DNA from 4 places in the Streptomyces sp. NPDC059080 genome. Region 3 is predicted to be linked to each of the others. Evidence: riboswitches for the same ligand, from Rfam matches in the RefSeq annotation. Region 3 holds a riboswitch; each other region holds the start of a gene.
The links. A riboswitch is a leader RNA that binds a small molecule or an ion and turns the genes downstream of it on or off. The one in region 3 is predicted to bind cobalamin.
Positions count from the first base shown of each region.

Region 1: it holds a riboswitch for cobalamin, as region 3 does, so the genes downstream of both, cobN (cobaltochelatase subunit CobN) here and ACFWWQ_RS27030 (ribonucleoside-diphosphate reductase subunit alpha) in region 3, are expected to answer to the same signal.
Region 2: it holds a riboswitch for cobalamin, as region 3 does, so the genes downstream of both, ACFWWQ_RS04400 (prenyltransferase/squalene oxidase repeat-containing protein) here and ACFWWQ_RS27030 (ribonucleoside-diphosphate reductase subunit alpha) in region 3, are expected to answer to the same signal.
Region 4: it holds a riboswitch for cobalamin, as region 3 does, so the genes downstream of both, ACFWWQ_RS21540 (cobalamin biosynthesis protein) here and ACFWWQ_RS27030 (ribonucleoside-diphosphate reductase subunit alpha) in region 3, are expected to answer to the same signal.

Region 1 covers NZ_JBHYGX010000055.1:23,662-28,025, reverse strand. Annotated here, with positions in the region: gene cobN (cobaltochelatase subunit CobN) at 1-2,700, opposite strand, end outside; cobalamin riboswitch at 2,737-2,888, opposite strand; gene ACFWWQ_RS27565 (cobalamin biosynthesis protein CobG) at 3,073-4,364, shown strand, end outside.
Region 2 covers NZ_JBHYGX010000004.1:132,874-137,237, reverse strand. Annotated here, with positions in the region: gene ACFWWQ_RS04405 (aldehyde dehydrogenase) at 1-1,252, opposite strand, end outside; cobalamin riboswitch at 1,649-1,789, shown strand; gene ACFWWQ_RS04400 (prenyltransferase/squalene oxidase repeat-containing protein) at 1,958-3,229, shown strand; gene ACFWWQ_RS04395 (SCO2322 family protein) at 3,229-3,879, shown strand; gene ACFWWQ_RS04390 (energy-coupling factor transporter transmembrane protein EcfT) at 3,876-4,364, shown strand, end outside.
Region 3 covers NZ_JBHYGX010000052.1:16,457-20,820, reverse strand. Annotated here, with positions in the region: gene ACFWWQ_RS27035 (ribonucleotide-diphosphate reductase subunit beta) at 1-509, opposite strand, end outside; gene ACFWWQ_RS27030 (ribonucleoside-diphosphate reductase subunit alpha) at 509-2,935, opposite strand; cobalamin riboswitch at 3,101-3,270, opposite strand; gene mctP (monocarboxylate uptake permease MctP) at 3,440-4,364, opposite strand, start outside.
Region 4 covers NZ_JBHYGX010000029.1:46,220-50,583, forward strand. Annotated here, with positions in the region: gene ACFWWQ_RS21530 (anion permease) at 1-1,004, shown strand, start outside; gene ACFWWQ_RS21535 (hypothetical protein) at 1,030-1,263, shown strand; cobalamin riboswitch at 1,445-1,598, shown strand; gene ACFWWQ_RS21540 (cobalamin biosynthesis protein) at 1,725-2,723, shown strand; gene ACFWWQ_RS21545 (cobyric acid synthase) at 2,720-4,276, shown strand.

The DNA.
Region 1 (4,364 bases), on a different contig from region 3:
GATCGGCTCTAGGCCGGTGACGCGGCGGGAGGCGTCGTCCCAGACGGGGCGGACGCCGAGCAGCGCGAGGGCCTCGGCGACGTCGTCCCCGGAGGTGCGCATGGCGCTGGTGCCCCAGAGGGAGAGGCCGACGGAGGTGGGCCATTCGCCGTTGTCGGAGCGGTAGCGCTCCAGGAGGGAGTCGGCGAGCGCCTGGCCGGTCTCCCAGGCGAGGCGGGACGGGACGGCCTTGGGGTCGACGGAGTAGAAGTTGCGGCCGGTCGGCAGGACGTTGACGAGGCCGCGGAGCGGGGAGCCGGACGGGCCCGCAGGGACGAAGCCGCCGTTCAGGGCGTGCACGGAGTGGTCGATCTCGGCGGTGGTCCCGGCCAGGCGGGGGACGACCTCGCGGGCGGCGAAGTCGAGGATCGCGGCGACCTGTTCCGGCTGCCCGGCGGCCACCTCGGCGACGGCGGACGGCGCCCAGTCCGCTTCCTCCATCGCCTGGACCAGCTCCCGGGCGCGCTCCTCCGCCGCGTCGGCCGTGGTGCGGGTCGCGGCGGACTCATCCAGGCCCAGCGCCTCCCGCAGGCCGGGCAGCGCGGACGTACCGCCCCAGATCTGCCGGGCGCGGAGGATCGCGAGGACGAGGTTGACGCGGGCCTCGCCGGCCGGGGCGGCGCCCAGGACGTGCAGACCGTCGCGGATCTGGGCGTCCTTGACCTCGCAGAGCCAGCCGTCGACGTGCAGCAGGAAGTCGTCGAAGCCGTCGTCGTCGGGGCGGTCCGCAAGGCCCAGGTCGTGGTCGAGCCTGGCGGCCTGGATGAGGGTCCAGATCTGGGCGCGGATCGCCGGGAGCTTCGCCGGGTCCATGGCGCTGATCTGCGCGTATTCGTCGAGGAGTTGTTCCAGGCGGGCGATGTCGCCGTACGAGTCGGCGCGCGCCATCGGCGGGACGAGGTGGTCGACGAGGGTGGCGTGGACGCGGCGCTTGGCCTGGGTGCCCTCGCCGGGGTCGTTGACGAGGAACGGGTAGATGAGGGGGAGATCACCGAGGGCGGCGTCGGGGCCGCAGGCGGCGGAGAGGCCCGCGTTCTTGCCGGGCAGCCACTCCAGGTTGCCGTGCTTACCGAGGTGGATCATGGCGTCGGCGCCGAACCCGCCGTCGTCGGCGGAGGCGGCGATCCAGCGGTAGGCGGCCAGGTAGTGGTGGGACGGCGGCAGATCGGGGTCGTGGTAGATCGCGATCGGGTTCTCGCCGAAGCCGCGCGGCGGCTGGATGAGGATCAGCAGATTGCCGCGGCGCAGGGCGGCGAGGACGATGTCGCCCTCCGGGTCGCGGCCCGGCTTGTCCGCGTGGCTGCGGTCGAGGAACATCTCGCCGGGCGGCGGGCCCCAGTGCGCCTCGACGGTGTTGCGCAGCTCCTGCGGGAGCGTGGCGTACCAGCGCTTGTAGTCGGCGGCGGGGATGCGGACGGGGTTACGGGCGAGCTGTTCCTCCGTCAGCCACTCCTGGTCGTGGCCGCCCGCGTCGATGAGGGCGTAGATCAGCTCGTCGCCGTCACCGGAAGCCAGACCCGGGACCTCCTCGTCGCCGAAGTCGTAACCCTCGTCGCGCAGGCGGCGCAGGAGGGCGACGGCGGAGGCGGGGGTGTCGAGGCCGACGGCGTTGCCGATGCGGGAGTGCTTGGTGGGGTACGCGGAGAGGACCAGCGCCAGCTTCTTGTCCTGGGCCGGGATGTGGCGCAGGCGGGCGTGGCGGACGGCGATCCCGGCGACGCGGGCGGCGCGCTCGGGGTCGGCGGCGTACGTCGGCAGGCCGTCCTCGTCGATCTCCTTGAAGGAGAACGGGACGGTGATCAGGCGGCCGTCGAACTCGGGGACGGCGATCTGGGTGGCGGCGTCCAGCGGGGAGAGGCCCTCGTCGTTCTCCTCCCAGGCGGCGCGGTTACCTGTCAGGCAGAGTGCCTGAAGGATCGGCACGTCCAGGGCGGCGAGCGCGCCCGCGTCCCAGGACTCGTCGTCGCCACCGGCGGACGCCTCGGCCGGCTTGGTGCCGCCCGCGGCGAGGACGGTGGTGACGATGGCGTCGGCCGGGCGCAGCGCGTCGATCAGCTCCGGCTCGGGCGCCCGCAGCGAGGCGACGAAGAGCGGCAGCGGGCGGCCCCCGGCCTCCTCGATCTTGGTGCACAGCGCGTCGACGAAGCCGGTGTTGCCGCTCATGTGGTGGGCGCGGTAGTAGAGCACCGGGATGAGCGGGCCGTCGATGTCCTTACGGGCCGTGGGCCGCTCCAGCTCGCCCCAGGTCGGCGCGGGCTGCGGCGGTGCGAAGCCGTGGCCGGTCAGCAGGACGGTGTCGGAGAGGAAACGGGCGAGGCGGCCGAGGTTCTCGGGCCCGCCGTGCGCAAGGTAGGCGTGCGCCTCGGCGGCGGTGCCGACCGGGACGGTGGACGCCTCCATCAGCTGGGCGTCCGGGGCTTGTTCGCCGGTGAGGACGACGACGGGGCGGTGCTGGTCCTCGGCGAGGAGGAGGTCCAGCCCCTCCTCCCAGGCGCGGATGCCGCCGAGGAGGCGGACCACGACGAGGTCGACGCCGTCGAGCAGCGCGGGGAGTTCGGCGAGGTCGAGCCGGGCCGGGTTGGCGAGCCGGAACGGCACGGGGCCGCCGGCGGCTCGGGCGCTGAGGAGATCGGTGTCGGAGGTCGACAGCAGCAGAAGCATGCGAGCGCAGAGCCTTCCTCGGGGTATCCGCGCCCCGGGTGGTTCGTTGGACGGCGGGAGTTCCTGACTCACCCGGCAGGTGCCGGGCTCACAGTGGCGGGACCGCGCCGGACTCTCACCGGGCTTCCTCCCATGTCGCCGTCTCCGGCGTCGGCGGGCCGGACGACCCACCGGAGTGAATGGTAAGGGCTGATGCGCTGGCAGGGGAGGGGGGCTTGGGGTCGGGGAGCGGGTGGCGGGCCCAGGCCGGGCCCCGGCCCCTGCGGGGTGCCCGTACGGGATCGCGGGCGCCCCTCCCCGTGGCCCGTACGTGGCCCGTACGTGGCCCGGCTCGCCGTGGCCGTCCGGGGCGACGTCGGTATGCTCGCGGCCATGCCGCCCTCCCCCTCGAACCGGCCCCCCGGGGCCCAGCCGCCGCTGCGCGAGCGCGGTGACGCCTGCCCGGGAGCGCTGCGACCGCACGCGGCGGCGGACGGTGCGCTGGCCCGCGTACGGGTGCCCGCCGGGGAGTTGACGGCACGTCAGGCAATGGCGTTGGCGGACGCGGCGGAGCGGTTCGGGGACGGGGAACTCTCCCTCACCTCGCGCGGGAACGTGGAGTTGCGCGGCCTCGGCGACGGCTGCGGCGACGACCTGGCCGCCCTGCTGGCCGACGCCGGGCTGCTGCCCTCCGTACGCCATGAGCGCGTCCGCAACCTCATCGCCTCACCGCTCGCCGGAATCGACGGACGCGCCCCCGCCGACGTGCGGCGGTGGGCCCGTGAGCTGGACGAACTGCTCTGCGGGCAGGAGTGGACGGCGCGGCTTTCGGGCCGCTTCCTCTTCGTGCTGGACGACGGCCGGGGCGATGTGGCGGGCCTCGGCGGGGATGTGACCTTGGTCGCAGAAGCCGCAGAAGCCGTCGCAGAAGTTGCAGAAATTGCAGAAGTCTTCGCAGAAGCCGCAGAAGTTGCAGAAGTTGCAGAAGTTGCAGAACCGGGGGCGTCCGCTCTCCTCTTCCTCGGCGGCCCTGGTGGCCCCGGTGGCCCTGGTGGCTCCGGCGGCCCTGGTGGCTCCGGCGGCCCCGGCGACCCCGGTGGCCCCGACAGCCCCGACAGCCCCGACAGCCCCGACGACGGTGTCGGGCCGGCCCTACGGATCCCCGCCGCCCACGCCGCCCGGGCCGCGCTCGCCGCCGCCCGGGTCTTCCTCGACGCCGTCGACGCGAGCGGCAGCGGCGCCTGGCGGTTCCGGGATCTGCCGGGGGGCGCGGCGCCGACCGTGCGCGCCGTCGGCGAGCGGCTGCGCGCCGACGGGATTTCCGCCGTGTACGTGCCGCCCGGCGACGTCCCGGCCCGGCCGGAGCGCGGCGCGCCCACCCCGGCGCCCGGCCTCGTCGAAGGCCCCGGCGGGCGCCGCGCGCTGAGCGTCCCGGCGCCGCTGGGGCGGCTGACCGGCGCGCAGTGGCGCCTTCTGGCCCGTACCGCCGCCGAGGGGGACGGCACGCTCCGGCTGACCCCGTGGCGCGGCGTCCTCGTCCCCGGGCTGTCCGCGCCGGTGGCCGCCGCCCGGCTGCGGGAGTGCGCGGACGCGGGCCTGGTCACCGACGCGGACTCGCCCTGGCACCGGCTCGGCGCCTGCACCGGGCGCCCCGGGTGCGCCAAGTCCCTGACCGACGTACGGGC
Region 2 (4,364 bases), on a different contig from region 3:
CCGAGCCGGACAGGCCGTACTCCGAGTCGTTGGCGATGCGTACCGCCTCCGCCTCGTCCTCGTACGGGAGCAGGCAGATCACCGGGCCGAAGATTTCCTCGCGGGCGATGCGCATGGCGGGGGTGACGTCGCCGAAGAGGGTGGGTTCGACGTACCAGCCGGTGGGCCGGTCGGCCGGGACGCCGCCGCCGGCGAGGAGCTCGGCGCCCTCCCGGTGTCCGAGGGCGATGTAGTCGAGGGAGCGTTGTTGCTGGCGGCGGGTGACGAGGGGGCCCAGTTCGGTGGCGGGGTCGAGGGGGTCGCCGACGGTCAGGGCGCCCGCGGCGGCGGCGAACCGTTCGGCGATCTCGTCGTAGCGGGAGCGCGGGGCGAGGATGCGGGTCTGGGCGACGCACGCCTGGCCGTTGAGCATCCAGGCGAACGGGGTGATCCCGGCGACCGCCGCGTCCAGGTCGGCGTCGGGCAGGATCACCGCGGCGGATTTGCCGCCCAGCTCCAGGGTGACGCGGCTGAGGTTGCGGGCGGCGACCTCCATGACGCGTTTCCCGGCGGCGACGGAGCCGGTGAACGACACCTTGTCGACGCCGGGATGCCCGACGAGGTATTCGCTGACCTCGCGGTCGGCGGGGAGGATCGACAGGACGCCCGGCGGCAGGCCCGCCTCCGTCGCGATGTCGGCGAGGAGGTACGCGTCGAGCGGCGTCTCGGGCGAGACCTTGAGGACGACGGAGCATCCGGCGAGGAGGGCGGGGGCCAGTTTGGCGGCGGCGGTGAACTGCGGGACGTTCCAGGGGACGACCGCGGCGACGACTCCGGCGGGCTCGCGGCGGATGAGCAGCGGGCCGAGGAGACCGTCGCGGCGTTCCTCGAACGGGAAGTCGCGGGCCACGGTCAGCGCGGCGTCCCACACCAGCATCGCGGCGAGCGACTGGACCATCACGCCGGAGGTGTAGGGGGTGCCGTTCTCGGCGCTGATGACCTTGGCGATCTCCTCGCTGCGGACGGCGAAGGCGTCCTTGATACGGGTGACCACCGCGATCCGCTCGTCCAGTGGGGCGTCGGCCCAGACGCCGGAGTCGAAGGAGGTGCGGGCTGCGGTGACGGCGCGGTCGACGTCGGCGCGGGTGGCGTGCGGGACGCGGCCGATGAGCTGTTCGGTGTGCGGGGAGATCACGTCGAGGGTGTCGGGTCCGGCGGGGTCGACGAATTCACCGCCTATGTAGAGCTTGCCGTGTTCGACGAGGTCGCTCATGGCTGCCGCCTCCCGCGGTCGGCCGCCCCGCCCGGCGTCCGGGGCGGGGTGGGAACTTCCGTCAACTGCCTGCGCGTCGAGCGTGTCCGGCGCCGTCCCGGGCGATCCGCCGGGGCGGCGGACCGGCACTCAAGCAATTCTGACGGCGCGTCAGTTATGGGTCGTTGAACTGATACCACCTCCCGGAGCAGGAGTCCACAGGGTCTCCGGGAACCGGCGGCGGGGCCCGCGCCGCCGCGGCGGTGTGAGGCGTACGCCACGGGGCGGCCGACGGGTCTCGGCGTGACCGCCGCGCCCCGGTGGCGGCCGTACGGCGGTGACCGTCGGGCCCCGTCGGCCGTCGTACCGCGGTGGTCGCCGTCCCGGCGCCGGGTGGGCGTAGCGGGGCGACCGCTAAAATGTGCGGACAACTCCATCTGTGCCCGATCGGGGGAAGCCGGTGAAATTCCGGCGCTGACCCGCAACCGTCAGGGCGGACGTGCGCCGTGGGCGCGGTCCGCACGAGCCGGAACACCCGATGGGGCGCGACAGGCTCCCGCCACCGGCGGGCCGCGTGCAGCGGCCGGACCGGTGGCGGCACCGTCGAGGTATACGGAGCTGAGCCCGGTGCCACCGCGTACGGCCCCGGCCGTCGTGCGGGTGGAGGGCCGAGCGCGGCCGTCCGCCCCGCGACGCCCCGAGCGACCTGACTGAGAGGCACCGACGATGGCCCCCCTGGCCCCTTCCCGCGCCGCCCTGGTGCGCCGCGCCGCCGTGGTGTGCGCCGCGGCGCTCGTGCCGTTCGCGGCGACCGCGCCCGCCGCGTTCGCCGCTCCGACGCCGTCCCCCAAGAAGCTGCCCGCGGGCCTGTACGGCTCCGGCGACCCGCAGTACGACGGCGTGTGGCGGCAGTCGCTGGCGCTGCTCGCCCAGCACACCGTGCAGGTCAAGCCCGCCGCCGCGGCCGTGGACTGGCTGACCGGCCAGCAGTGCGCCGACGGCGCGTTCACCGCGTACCGCGCCGACACCGCGAAGGCATGCGGCGCGTCGACGATGCGGGACACCAACCAGACGGGCGCGGCGGTGCAGGCGCTGGCGGCGCTCGGCGGGCACGGCCGGGCGGTGGACAAGGCGGTGCACTGGCTGACGTCGGTGCAGAACGACGACGGCGGCTGGCCGTCGATGCCGGGGTCGCCCAGCGACGCCAACTCCACCGCGGTGGTCATCGGTGCGCTGGCCGCGGCGGGCGAGGACCCGGCGACGGTGGAGTCGCCGAAGGGGCACACGCCGTACGAGGGGCTGCTGACGTTCCGGCTCGGGTGCGCGGTGAAGCCCGCCGAGCGGGGTGCGTTCACCTTCCAGCTCAAGGGCGCGGCGGCGAACGCGGACGCCTCGGCCGCCGCGGCGACCGGCGCGCTCGGCAAGGGCTTCGTCGTCCCGGCGGCGGGCAAGGACGCCGACGCCCCGGTGGCCGCGCCCGACTGCGGCGACGGGAAGAAGGAGCCGACCGGGGCGGATGCGGCCGCGCTGCGGTCCGCCGCGTCGGGCGCGAGCGCGTACCTGGTGAAGGAGATGGACGCGCACGGGCAGCATCTGATGTCGGCGATGCCGGGCGCGAAGCCGCAGCCGGACGTCGGGAACACCGCGGACGCGGTGGTGGCGCTGGCCGCCGGCGGGCACGGCGCGGCGGCGGCCAAGCCGCTGGCGTGGCTGGAGAAGAACGGCCCGGCGTGGGCGAAGCAGGCCGGTCCGGCGGCGTACGCGCAGCTGGTGCTGGCGGCGCACGCCACGGGCACCGACCCGCGGGACTTCGGCGGTACGGATCTGGTGGCCGCGCTGAACGCGACGGGCCCGAAGCCGTCCGACGCCGCAAAGAAGGCGGTGCCGAAGGAGAAGGGCACCGGCTCGATCAGCGCCTGGTGGCTGGTGCCGGTGGGGCTCGCCGCGGGTGCCGGTATCGGGTTCCTGCTGAGCGGCCGCCGGAAGCGCGGGCAGTGATGCGGCGGTCGCGGTGGGCCGGTGCGCTGGCGCTGGCCGGAGCGGTGACGGCGCTGGGCGCGGGCCCGGCGCAGGCGCAGGAGTACCGGTACTGGTCGTTCTGGGATGGCGCGGGCGGCACGTGGGCGTACGCGACGCAGGGCCCGGCGACGCTGCGGCCCGCGGACGGTGCGGTGGCCGGTTTCCGGTTCACGGTCAGCGCGGAGTCGTCGGCGGTGGACCGGCCGCGGGCGGCAGCCGATTTCGGGAAGCTGTGCTCCGGTACGCCGCAGAAGTCCGGGACGAAGCGGGTCGGCGTCGTCGTCGACTTCGGGTCGGCGGCGGACGCACCGGGCGGTGAGCGGCCACCGCGGGAGCGGACGGCGTGTGCGCGGGTGCCCGAGGACGCGTCGGCCGGTGAGGCGCTGGCCGCGGTGGCGAAGCCGCTGCGGTACGACGCGCAGGGGCTGTTGTGCGGGGTCGCCGGGTATCCGGAGGCGGGGTGCGCGGAGCAGGTGAGCGGTTCGGGTAGGTCCGAGCCGAAGGCTTCGGGGAAGCCGTCGGCCGGGGCGGACGGCGGCGGGCCGTCGGCGGGGCTGCTCGGTGGCGGCGCGGCGGTCGTGGTGCTGGGAGCGGCGGCGGTGTGGCAGGCCCGTCGCCGTCGCGGATGAGGGCGTCGCAGGCCACCCGGAGCACGGCGCTGCACGCGGGCGCCTGGTGGCTGTGGGCGCTGGGGCTGGCCGCGGCGGCGTCGCGGACGACCAATCCGTTGCTGCTGGGGCTGCTGATCGCGGTGGCCGGTTATGTCGTGGCGGCGCGGCGCACGGATGCGCCGTGGGCCCGTTCGTACGGCGCGTTCGTGAAGCTGGGGCTGCTGGTGCTGGGCATCCGGCTGGTGTTCGCGTTCGTGCTGGGGTCGCCGGTGCCGGGGACGCACACCCTGGTGACGCTGCCGGAACTGCCGCTGCCCGCGTGGGCGCAGGGCGTCCGGGTGGGTGGCCGGGTCACCGCGGAGGGCATGGTCTTCGCGCTCTACGACGGGCTGAAGCTCGCCACCCTGCTGATCTGTGTGGGCGCCGCGAACGCGCTGGCCAGCCCGGCGCGGCTGCTGAAGTCGCTGCCGGGGGCGCTGTACGAGGCGGGCGTGGCGGTGGTC
Region 3 (4,364 bases):
ATGGACTCGACGGAGTCCATCCACCGGAAGCAGAACTCCGCCTTCTCCCGGATGGACGGGATGTTCTCGACGGCGGCGAACGCGGCGGCGCGGTCGTCCGGGTCGGGCAGATAGGTGTCGAGCAGCGTCAGATAGAACTGGACGTGCACGGCCTCCTCGAAGAGCTGACGGCTCAGGTAGAGCCGCGCCTCGGGGGAGTTGATGTGCTTGTACAGCGTCAGCACCAGGTTGTTGGAGACGATCGAGTCACCGGTGGCGAAGAACGCCACCAGGCGGCCGATCAGGTGCTGCTCGCCCGGGGAGAGCTTGGCGAGGTCGGTGACGTCGGAGTGGAGGTCGACCTCCTCGACGGTCCAGGTGTTCTTGATCGCGTCGCGGTAGCGGTCGTAGAAGTCCGGGTACCGCATGGGCCGCAGGGTCAGCTCGAAGCCCGGGTCGAGGAGGTTCTTCGTGCCGGTGGTCGCGGTGTGGGCCGCGGCGGCGTCAGGGGTGAGGGTGGTGTCGGGCATTACTGGCAGGCCTCGCAGGACTCGGGGTTTTCCAGGGAGCAGGCGACCGCTTCGGGGTCGGCCACCGGCAGCTGCGCGGGGACGGCCGCGCGGGCGGACTGCGCGATCCGGGTCGCCGGACGCGAGCGCAGGTAGTACGTGGTCTTGATGCCGCGCTTCCAGGCGTAGGCGTACATCGAGCTGAGCTTGCCGATGGTCGGCGACGCCATGAAGAGGTTCAGCGACTGGCTCTGGTCGAGGTACGGCGTCCGGGCCGCGGCCATGTCGATCAGCGCGCGCTGCGGGATCTCCCAGGCGGTGCGGTACAGCGCCCGGGTCTCCTCGGGGATCCAGGAGACGTCCTGGATCGAGCCGCTGGCGTCGCGCAGCGCGTCCCGGGTGCGGGCGTCCCACAGTCCCAGCGCCTTCAGCTCCTCGATCAGGTACGCGTTGACCTGGAGGAACTCGCCGGAGAGGGTTTCGCGCTTGAAGAGGTTGGAGACCTGCGGCTCGATGCACTCGTAGACGCCCGCGATGGAGGCGATCGTCGCGGTCGGGGCGATGGCCAGCAGCAGCGAGTTGCGCATACCGGTCTCGGCGACGCGGGCGCGCAGCGCGGCCCAGCGGTCCGCCCAGAGCGGCTCGGCGTCCGGGTAGTGGTCGGGGTGGAGCACTCCGCGGGCGGTACGGGTCGCCGACCACGCCTGGTGCGGGCCGTGCCGCTCGGCGAGGTCCGCGGACGCCTCGTACGCCGCGAGCATGATCCGCTCGGAGATCCGGGTGGACAGCGCACGCGCCTCGGGCGAGTCGAACGGCAGCCGCAGCCGGAAGAAGACGTCCTGGAGGCCCATCAGGCCCAGACCCACCGGCCGCCAGCGGGAGTTGGAGGCCGCCGCCTGCTCGGTCGGGTAGAAGTTGATGTCCACCACGCGGTCGAGGAAGGTGACGGCGGTGCGGACGGTGGCGTCCAGCCGCTCCCAGTCCATCGCGTCCTCCCACCCGGCGGCGGGGTCGCCGAGGTGTGCCGCGAGATTGACCGAACCGAGGTTGCAGACCGCGGTCTCGCCGTCGTCGGTGACCTCCAGGATCTCCGTGCAGAGGTTGGAGGAGTGGACGACCTTGCCGGGCTCGGCGGTCTGGTTGGCGGTGCGGTTGGCGTGGTCCTTGAAGGTCATCCAGCCGTTGCCGGTCTGCGCCAGCGTCCGCATCATCCGGGAGTACAGCACCCGCGCCGGGACCTGCTTGGTGGCGCGGCCCTCGGCCTCCGCCGTGCGGTACGCGGCGTCGAACTCGTCGCCCCACAGGTCGACCAGCTCCGGCGCGTCCGAGGGGGAGAACAGCGACCAGTCGGCGTCGGCCTCGACGCGGCGCATGAACTCGTCGGGGATCCAGTGCGCGATGTTCAGGTTGTGGGTACGCCGCGCCTCCTCGCCGGTGTTGTCGCGCAGCTCCAGGAACTCCTCGATGTCCGCGTGCCAGGTCTCCAGGTAGACGCAGGCGGCGCCCTTGCGGCGCCCGCCCTGGTTGACCGCCGCGACCGAGGCGTCCAGCGTCCGCAGGAACGGCACGATGCCGTTGGAGTGCCCGTTGGTGCCGCGGATCAGCGAACCGCGGGCCCGGATACGGGAGTACGAGAGGCCGATGCCACCGGCGTGCTTGGAGAGCCGGGCGACCTGGTGGTAGCGGTCGTAGATCGAATCCAGCTCGTCCAGCGGCGAGTCCAGCAGATAGCAGGACGACATCTGCGGGTGGCGGGTGCCGGAGTTGAAGAGGGTGGGGGAGGAGGGCAGGTACGACAGCGAGCTGGTCAGACGGTACAGCTCGGCGACGTCGGCCAGTGCCCGCGCCGAGTCGTCCTCGGCCAGACCGCAGGCGACCCGGAGCAGGAAGTGCTGCGGGGTCTCGATGACCTGCCGGGTGGTGGGGTGGCGCAGCAGGTAGCGGGAGTGGACGGTGCGCAGCCCGAAGTAGCCGAACCGGTCGTCGGCGCCGTCGGCCAGCGCCCGGGTGACGAGGGCGTCCAGCTCCGCGGCGTGGGTGGCGACGAACGCGGCGGTGGAGTCGGCGATCAGGCCCTCGCGGTGGCCGGTGGCGACCGACGCGGAGAACGAGACGGCGCCCTCGCGCGCGGCCTCCTCGGCGATGGCGAGGGTGAGCAGCCGCGCGGCGAGCTTGGAGTACTGCGGCTCGTCGCCGATCAGACCGGCGGCGGCGTCGATCGCCAGCTCCCGCAGCCCGGCCTCGTCGGAGCCGGGGTGGCGGCCGCGGAGCGCGGCGGCGGCGATCTTGCCGGGGTCGGTGGCCGTCAGGTCGGCGGTCAGCTCGGTCAGGGTGCGCAGCAGGGCGGTGCCGGGCGGGTCCTGGCCGGGGGCGTCGGCGGGGAACGTGGCCGTCTCAAGCGCTGCGGCCTCGGCGTCGGTCGCGGACTGCGGTGGCGCGGTGGTCACGTGGTGCTCTCCCTCACTCGGCGGGGCCGGAGGGAGGCGCGACGGACGGTCCACGGCGGGCGGCGGCGCCCGGCGGCACACAGGGGCGCTCGGGCGCGCGGAGACCCGCGCGGCGTCCACCGGCCCATCCCTCGGGGCCCGGACATCTCGACGTCCGGGCCAGGGCGGCGCGGACGTACCATCGGCAGGTCTTCGGACTCACGGGGCGCACGCCAGTCAGGCGATATCGGAGGATATCTGCGCTCTCGTACACCATTGCGGGACAGTTCCGGACTCACACCGGATTCCCCTGCGGCGACAGCGAGGATGAGCATACATGTGGTGGTGGGCTCTTGGGCGCACCCCCATATCTAGTGCGGTGTGGTGAGCGAGGGGTGGCTGTCAGTGGTCTCGGGTCGGCCGAGCCGTGCCACGACTGGGCGAGCGGGCCTCCGCCCCCGACAACAGGCCGCCGCATCCCGAAAGGGACACGGCGGCCTGCGGGGAGAGGTCGCGTCCGCGACGTCAGCGCCCCGCCGGAACGTCCGCCGTCGCGGGCGGCAGGTCCGGGGTGACGCCCTTGTCGTCGACGTCCGCGGTGTAGTCGCCGGGGCTGGTCTCGTCGGTGCCGTCGGGGGCCTTGAGGGCGCGCAGGACGACGGTCAGGACGACCGTCACCACGACGTTGAGGACGAACGCCGTCAGGCCGATGTAGCCGATCTGGCCGATGCCGGGGATCTCCGCGCTGGAGCCGCCGAAGTGGGCCTGCGCCGGGCTCGCCACGCCGTAGGCGGCGAGCGTGCCGTATACCATGCCGACGGCCCAGCCGGCCAGCAGCGCCCAGCGGTGGAACCACCGGGTGAACAGGCCGCCGACCAGTGACGGCATGGTCTGCAGGATCCAGATGCCGCCCAGCAGCTGGAAGTTGATCGCCACGGTCTTGTCCATGCTGAGGACGAAGACCAGCGCGCCGACCTTCACCAGCAGCGACACCAGCTTGGCGACCTTGTGCTCCTGCTCGGGCGTGGCGCCGGGCCGCAGGAAGTCCTTGTAGACGTTGCGGGTGAAGAGGTTCGCCGCGGCGATGGACATGATCGCGGCGGGCACCAGCGCGCCGATGCCGATCGCGGCGAACGCCACGCCGGAGAACCAGCTCGGGAACATGTCCTCGAAGAGCTGCGGGATGGCGAGTTGGGCGTTGCCGTGGGTCTCCGTGCCCGCCTTGATCGCCATGAAGCCGAGCAGTGCGAGGAAGCCCAGCATCAGCGAGTACAGCGGCAGGATCGTGGTGTTGCGGCGGATCACGTTACGGCTGCGGGAGGAGAGCGTCGCGGTGATCGAGTGCGGATACATGAACAGCGCGAGCGCCGAGCCGAGCGCCAACGTGGCGTACGCCCACTGGCTGTTCGGGCCACTCGCCAGCTCACCGCGCGGTTTACCGGTCGGGCCC
Region 4 (4,364 bases), on a different contig from region 3:
TGATCTTCGCCGGTCTGGTCGGCGCGATCGTCTGGAACCTCCTCACCTGGCTCGCCGGCCTCCCCTCCAGCTCCTCCCACGCCCTGTTCGGCGGTCTGATCGGCGCCACGCTGGTGTCCGTGGGCACCAACGGTGTGCACGGCGGCGCCGTGGTGATGAAGGTCCTCATCCCGGCCGTGGCCGCCCCGGTGGTCGCCGGTATCGCGTCGATGGCCGCGACCCGGCTGACGTACCGGCTGTCCCGGGGCCGTGACGAGCAGGAGACGGCCAAGGGGTACCGCGCCGGGCAGATCGCCTCGGCGGCGCTGGTCTCGCTGGCGCACGGCACCAACGACGCGCAGAAGACGATGGGCGTGATCACCCTCGCGCTGATCACCGGCGGTGTGGTCGCCCCGCACGCCGACCCGCCGCTGTGGGTCATCGCCTCGGCCGGTCTGGCCATCGCCCTCGGCACGTACCTGGGCGGCTGGCGGATCATCCGCACGATGGGCAAGGGCATCACCGACATCCAGCCGCCGCAGGGCTTCGCCGCCCAGACCAGCGCCGCGGCCACCATCCTGGCCTCCTCCCACCTCGGCTTCGCGCTCTCCACCACCCAGGTCTGCTCGGGTGCGGTGATGGGTTCGGGTCTGGGCCGCAAGGGCGGCGTGGTGCGCTGGTCGACGGCGGTGCGGATGGTCGTCGCCTGGTGCCTGACGCTGCCGGCCGCGGGCCTGGTCTCCGCCGGTGCCGCGCTCCTGGCCGGCCAGGGCGACTGGGGCATCACCGCCGTCGCCGTCCTCGCGCTCGGCATCTGCGGCGCCATCTGGGCCGCCTCCCGCCGCAAGCCCATCGACCACACCAACGTCAACGAGGCCGAGGCCACGGAGCCGCCCGGTGTGGTCACCGTGGCTCTCCAGACGGTCACCCCTCCCCCGGCCGGGACGCTCGTGCCCGCCGAGGGCGCGGAGGCCGCCCACGCCGCGAGCGCCCCGCGCGCCACGACCGCGACAGCCGCCGGCTGACCGCCCGACTCTGAGGAACCGCAGCATGAGCATCGACTGGGCAGCTCTCGGCCAGGTCTTCGGCGTCACCCTGGTGGTGACGGTCGGGATCGTGGGCCTGTTCACGGTCGGCATCGTCGGCACGGCCCGTACCCGGCAGGAGGGCGCGGCCGCCACGGCGGGCGCCCCGAGCACCGGCGCGCGGATCGGCGGCCTCGCCGCGTACGCGGTCTGCGCGGCCGCGGTGGCGTACGGCATCTATCTGATCGTCGCCGCCTGACCCGTCCGGCAGCGCGCGCACGGCGCCCGGTCACCGCAGTTCCGCGGTGGCCGGGCGCCGTGCGTCGTACGGGGCCTGTGGTGTGCGCCACAGGCCGTGCGGTACCGCGGCGTCGCAGGTCACGGGCGAGTTGACGGGGTTGGCGGGGCGTGGTGGACTTCCCACGCCAATCGGCGACAGCAGAGGAAGTCCGGTGCGAATCCGGCGCGGTCCCGCCACTGTCACCGGGGAGCGTTCCTCCGACGAAGGTCACGGTCCGCCTCGTGCACGCCCGACGGGCGCACGCCAGGGCTGGAAGGCCGGAGGAAACGCCGATCCGGGGAGCCAGGAGACTCCTGTCGCCGTCACGTCGAACCAGGGCGCGGACCCTGAGTGAGGACATATCGCCATGCCTGGCAGCCCGTTCAGAGTCTCCCGTGTGTCTTCGGTGATCCGTCGAGGCGTGACGGCGGTCTGATCCGATGCGTGCCGAACACGCCACCTACGCGTGCGGTGCGGCCCTGGGCTTTCTCGGTGATCTGCTCGCCGCCGACCCGCGGCGCGGCCATCCGGTGGCCGCCTTCGGGCGCGCCGCGGCGGCCGTCGAGGCCCGGCTCTGGCGCGACCACCGCGGCCACGGCGCCGTGCACGCCCTGTTCTGCGCGGGCGGTGCCACCGCCGGTGCCGCCCTGCTGCGGCGCGCGGTGCGCGGCCCCGCGCCCGTCCCCTCCCCCGCCCGTACCGCCGCCGCCACCGCGCTGACCGCCGCGACCGTCTGGTCGGTGCTGGGCGGCACCTCGCTGGGCCGGGAGGCGCGGGCCGTCGGCGAGGCGCTGGCCGCCGGGGACCTGGCGGGGGCGCGGCGGCGGCTGCCGCATCTGTGCGGCCGGGACCCGCAGGCGCTGGACGGGCCGCAGATGGCGCGGGCGGTCGTCGAGTCGGTCGCGGAGAACACCTCGGACGCCGTGGTGGGCGCGCTGGTGTGGGGCGCCGTCGGCGGTGTCCCGGGCCTGGTGGCGTTCCGGGCGGTGAACACCCTCGACGCGATGGTGGGTCACAAGTCGCCCCGCCACCGCCGGTTCGGCTGGGCGTCGGCGCGGCTGGACGATGTGGCCGGGTGGCCCGGCTCCCGGCTGACCGCCGCGCTCACCGTGCTCGCCGCCCCGGACCGGCGCGGCGCCGCGCGGGCCTGGCGGCGCGACGGCGGAGCGCATCCGAGTCCCAACGCGGGCCCGGTGGAGGCCGCGTTCGCGGGGGCGCTGGGCGTACGGCTCGGCGGGACGCTGGCATACGGCGGGCGTATCGAGCACCGGCCGCGGCTGAACGGAGCGGGGCGGCCGGTGGCGACGGAGGACATCGCGCGGGCGGTGCGGCTCTCGCGCCGGGTGAGCGTGCTGGCGTTGACGACGACGGTGGCCGGGCGGCTGCTGGCGGGCGCGGTGCGCCCGGCCCTCGCCCGGCGGAAGGGCAGGATCCGGTGACGGGCGGCGGGCTGCTGATCGCGGGGACCACCTCCGACGCGGGCAAGAGCGTGGTGACCGCGGGGATCTGCCGCTGGCTGGTGCGGCAGGGCGTGAACGTCGCGCCGTTCAAGGCGCAGAACATGTCGCTGAACTCGTTCGTGACGCGGGACGGCGCGGAGATCGGCCGGGCGCAGGCGATGCAGGCGGCGGCAGCCCGGGTGGAGCCGTCCGCGCTGATGAACCCGGTGCTGCTCAAGCCCGGCGGGGACCGCAGCAGCCAGGTGGTGCTGCTCGGCAAACCGGTCGGCGAGATGAGCGCGCAGGGGTACTTCGGGCGCCCCGGGAGCGGGGCGCGGCCCGGTGGGCGCGCGGAGTTGCTGGCCACCGTCACCGACTGTCTGGCGGAGCTGCGGCGCGCCCATGACGTGGTGATCTGTGAGGGCGCGGGCTCCCCGGCGGAGATCAATCTGCGGCGGACCGACATCGTCAACATGGGCATCGCGCGGGCCGGGCGGCTGCCGGTGGTGGTGGTCGGCGACATCGACCGGGGCGGCGTGTTCGCGTCGTTCTTCGGGACGACGGCGCTGCTGTCGAAGGAGGACCAGGCGCTGGTCGCCGGGTATCTCGTCAACAAGTTCCGCGGCGATGTGGCGCTGCTGGAGCCGGGCCTGGACATGCTGCGGGAGCTGACCGGGCGGCCGTCGCTGGGCGTGCTGCCGTTCGCGCACGGTCTGGGCATCGACGAGGAGGACGGGCTGCGGGTGTCGCTGCGCGGCGCGGTCCGCGAGAGCGTGGTGGCGCCGCCGCACGGCGCCGATGTGCTGCGGGTGGCGGTCGCGGCGGTGCCGCTGATGTCGAACTTCACGGACGTGGACGCGCTGGCCGCCGAACCGGGCGTGGTGGTGCGGTTCGTGGACCGCGCCGAGGAGCTGGCCGACGCGGATCTGGTGGTACTGCCGGGCACCCGCGGCACGGTGCGGGCGCTGGCCTGGCTGCGGGAGCGGGGGCTCGCCGACGCGGTCGCCCGGCGGGCCGCCGAGGGCCGTCCGGTGCTGGGCATCTGCGGCGGGTTCCAGATGCTCGGCGAGGTGATCGACGACGAGGTGGAGTCGCGGGCGGGCACCGTGCCGGGCCTGGGGCTGCTGCCCGTACGGGTGCGGTTCGCGGCGGAGAAGACGCTGGCCAGGCCCGTCGGCACGGCGCTGGGCGCACCGGCCGAGGGGTACGAGATCCACCACGGTGTGGCCGAGACCGTCGGCGGGGAGCCGTTCTTCACCGACGCCGGCGGGCGGCCGCTGGACGGCTGCCGGTCGGGCGCGGTGTGGGGGACGCACTGGCACGGGTCGCTGGAGAGCGACGCGTTCCGGCGGGCGTTCCTGCGCCGGGTGGCGGCCGACGCGGGGCGGGCGTTCGTCCCGGCGCCGGACACCGGCTTCGGCGCGCTGCGCGAGGAGCAGCTGGACCGGCTCGGCGATCTGATCGAGGAGCACGCCGACACCGGTGCGCTGCTGCGGCTGATCGAGGAGGGCGTCCCGCCGGGGCTGCCGTTCGTCCCGCCGGGGGCGCCGTGAGGGCGCGCGGATCCGGAGGACGCCACGCAAGGGTGCCCGAGGGCACGGACCGGTCGGCCGGGGACGGCCGTAAGCCAGATGACCTGTG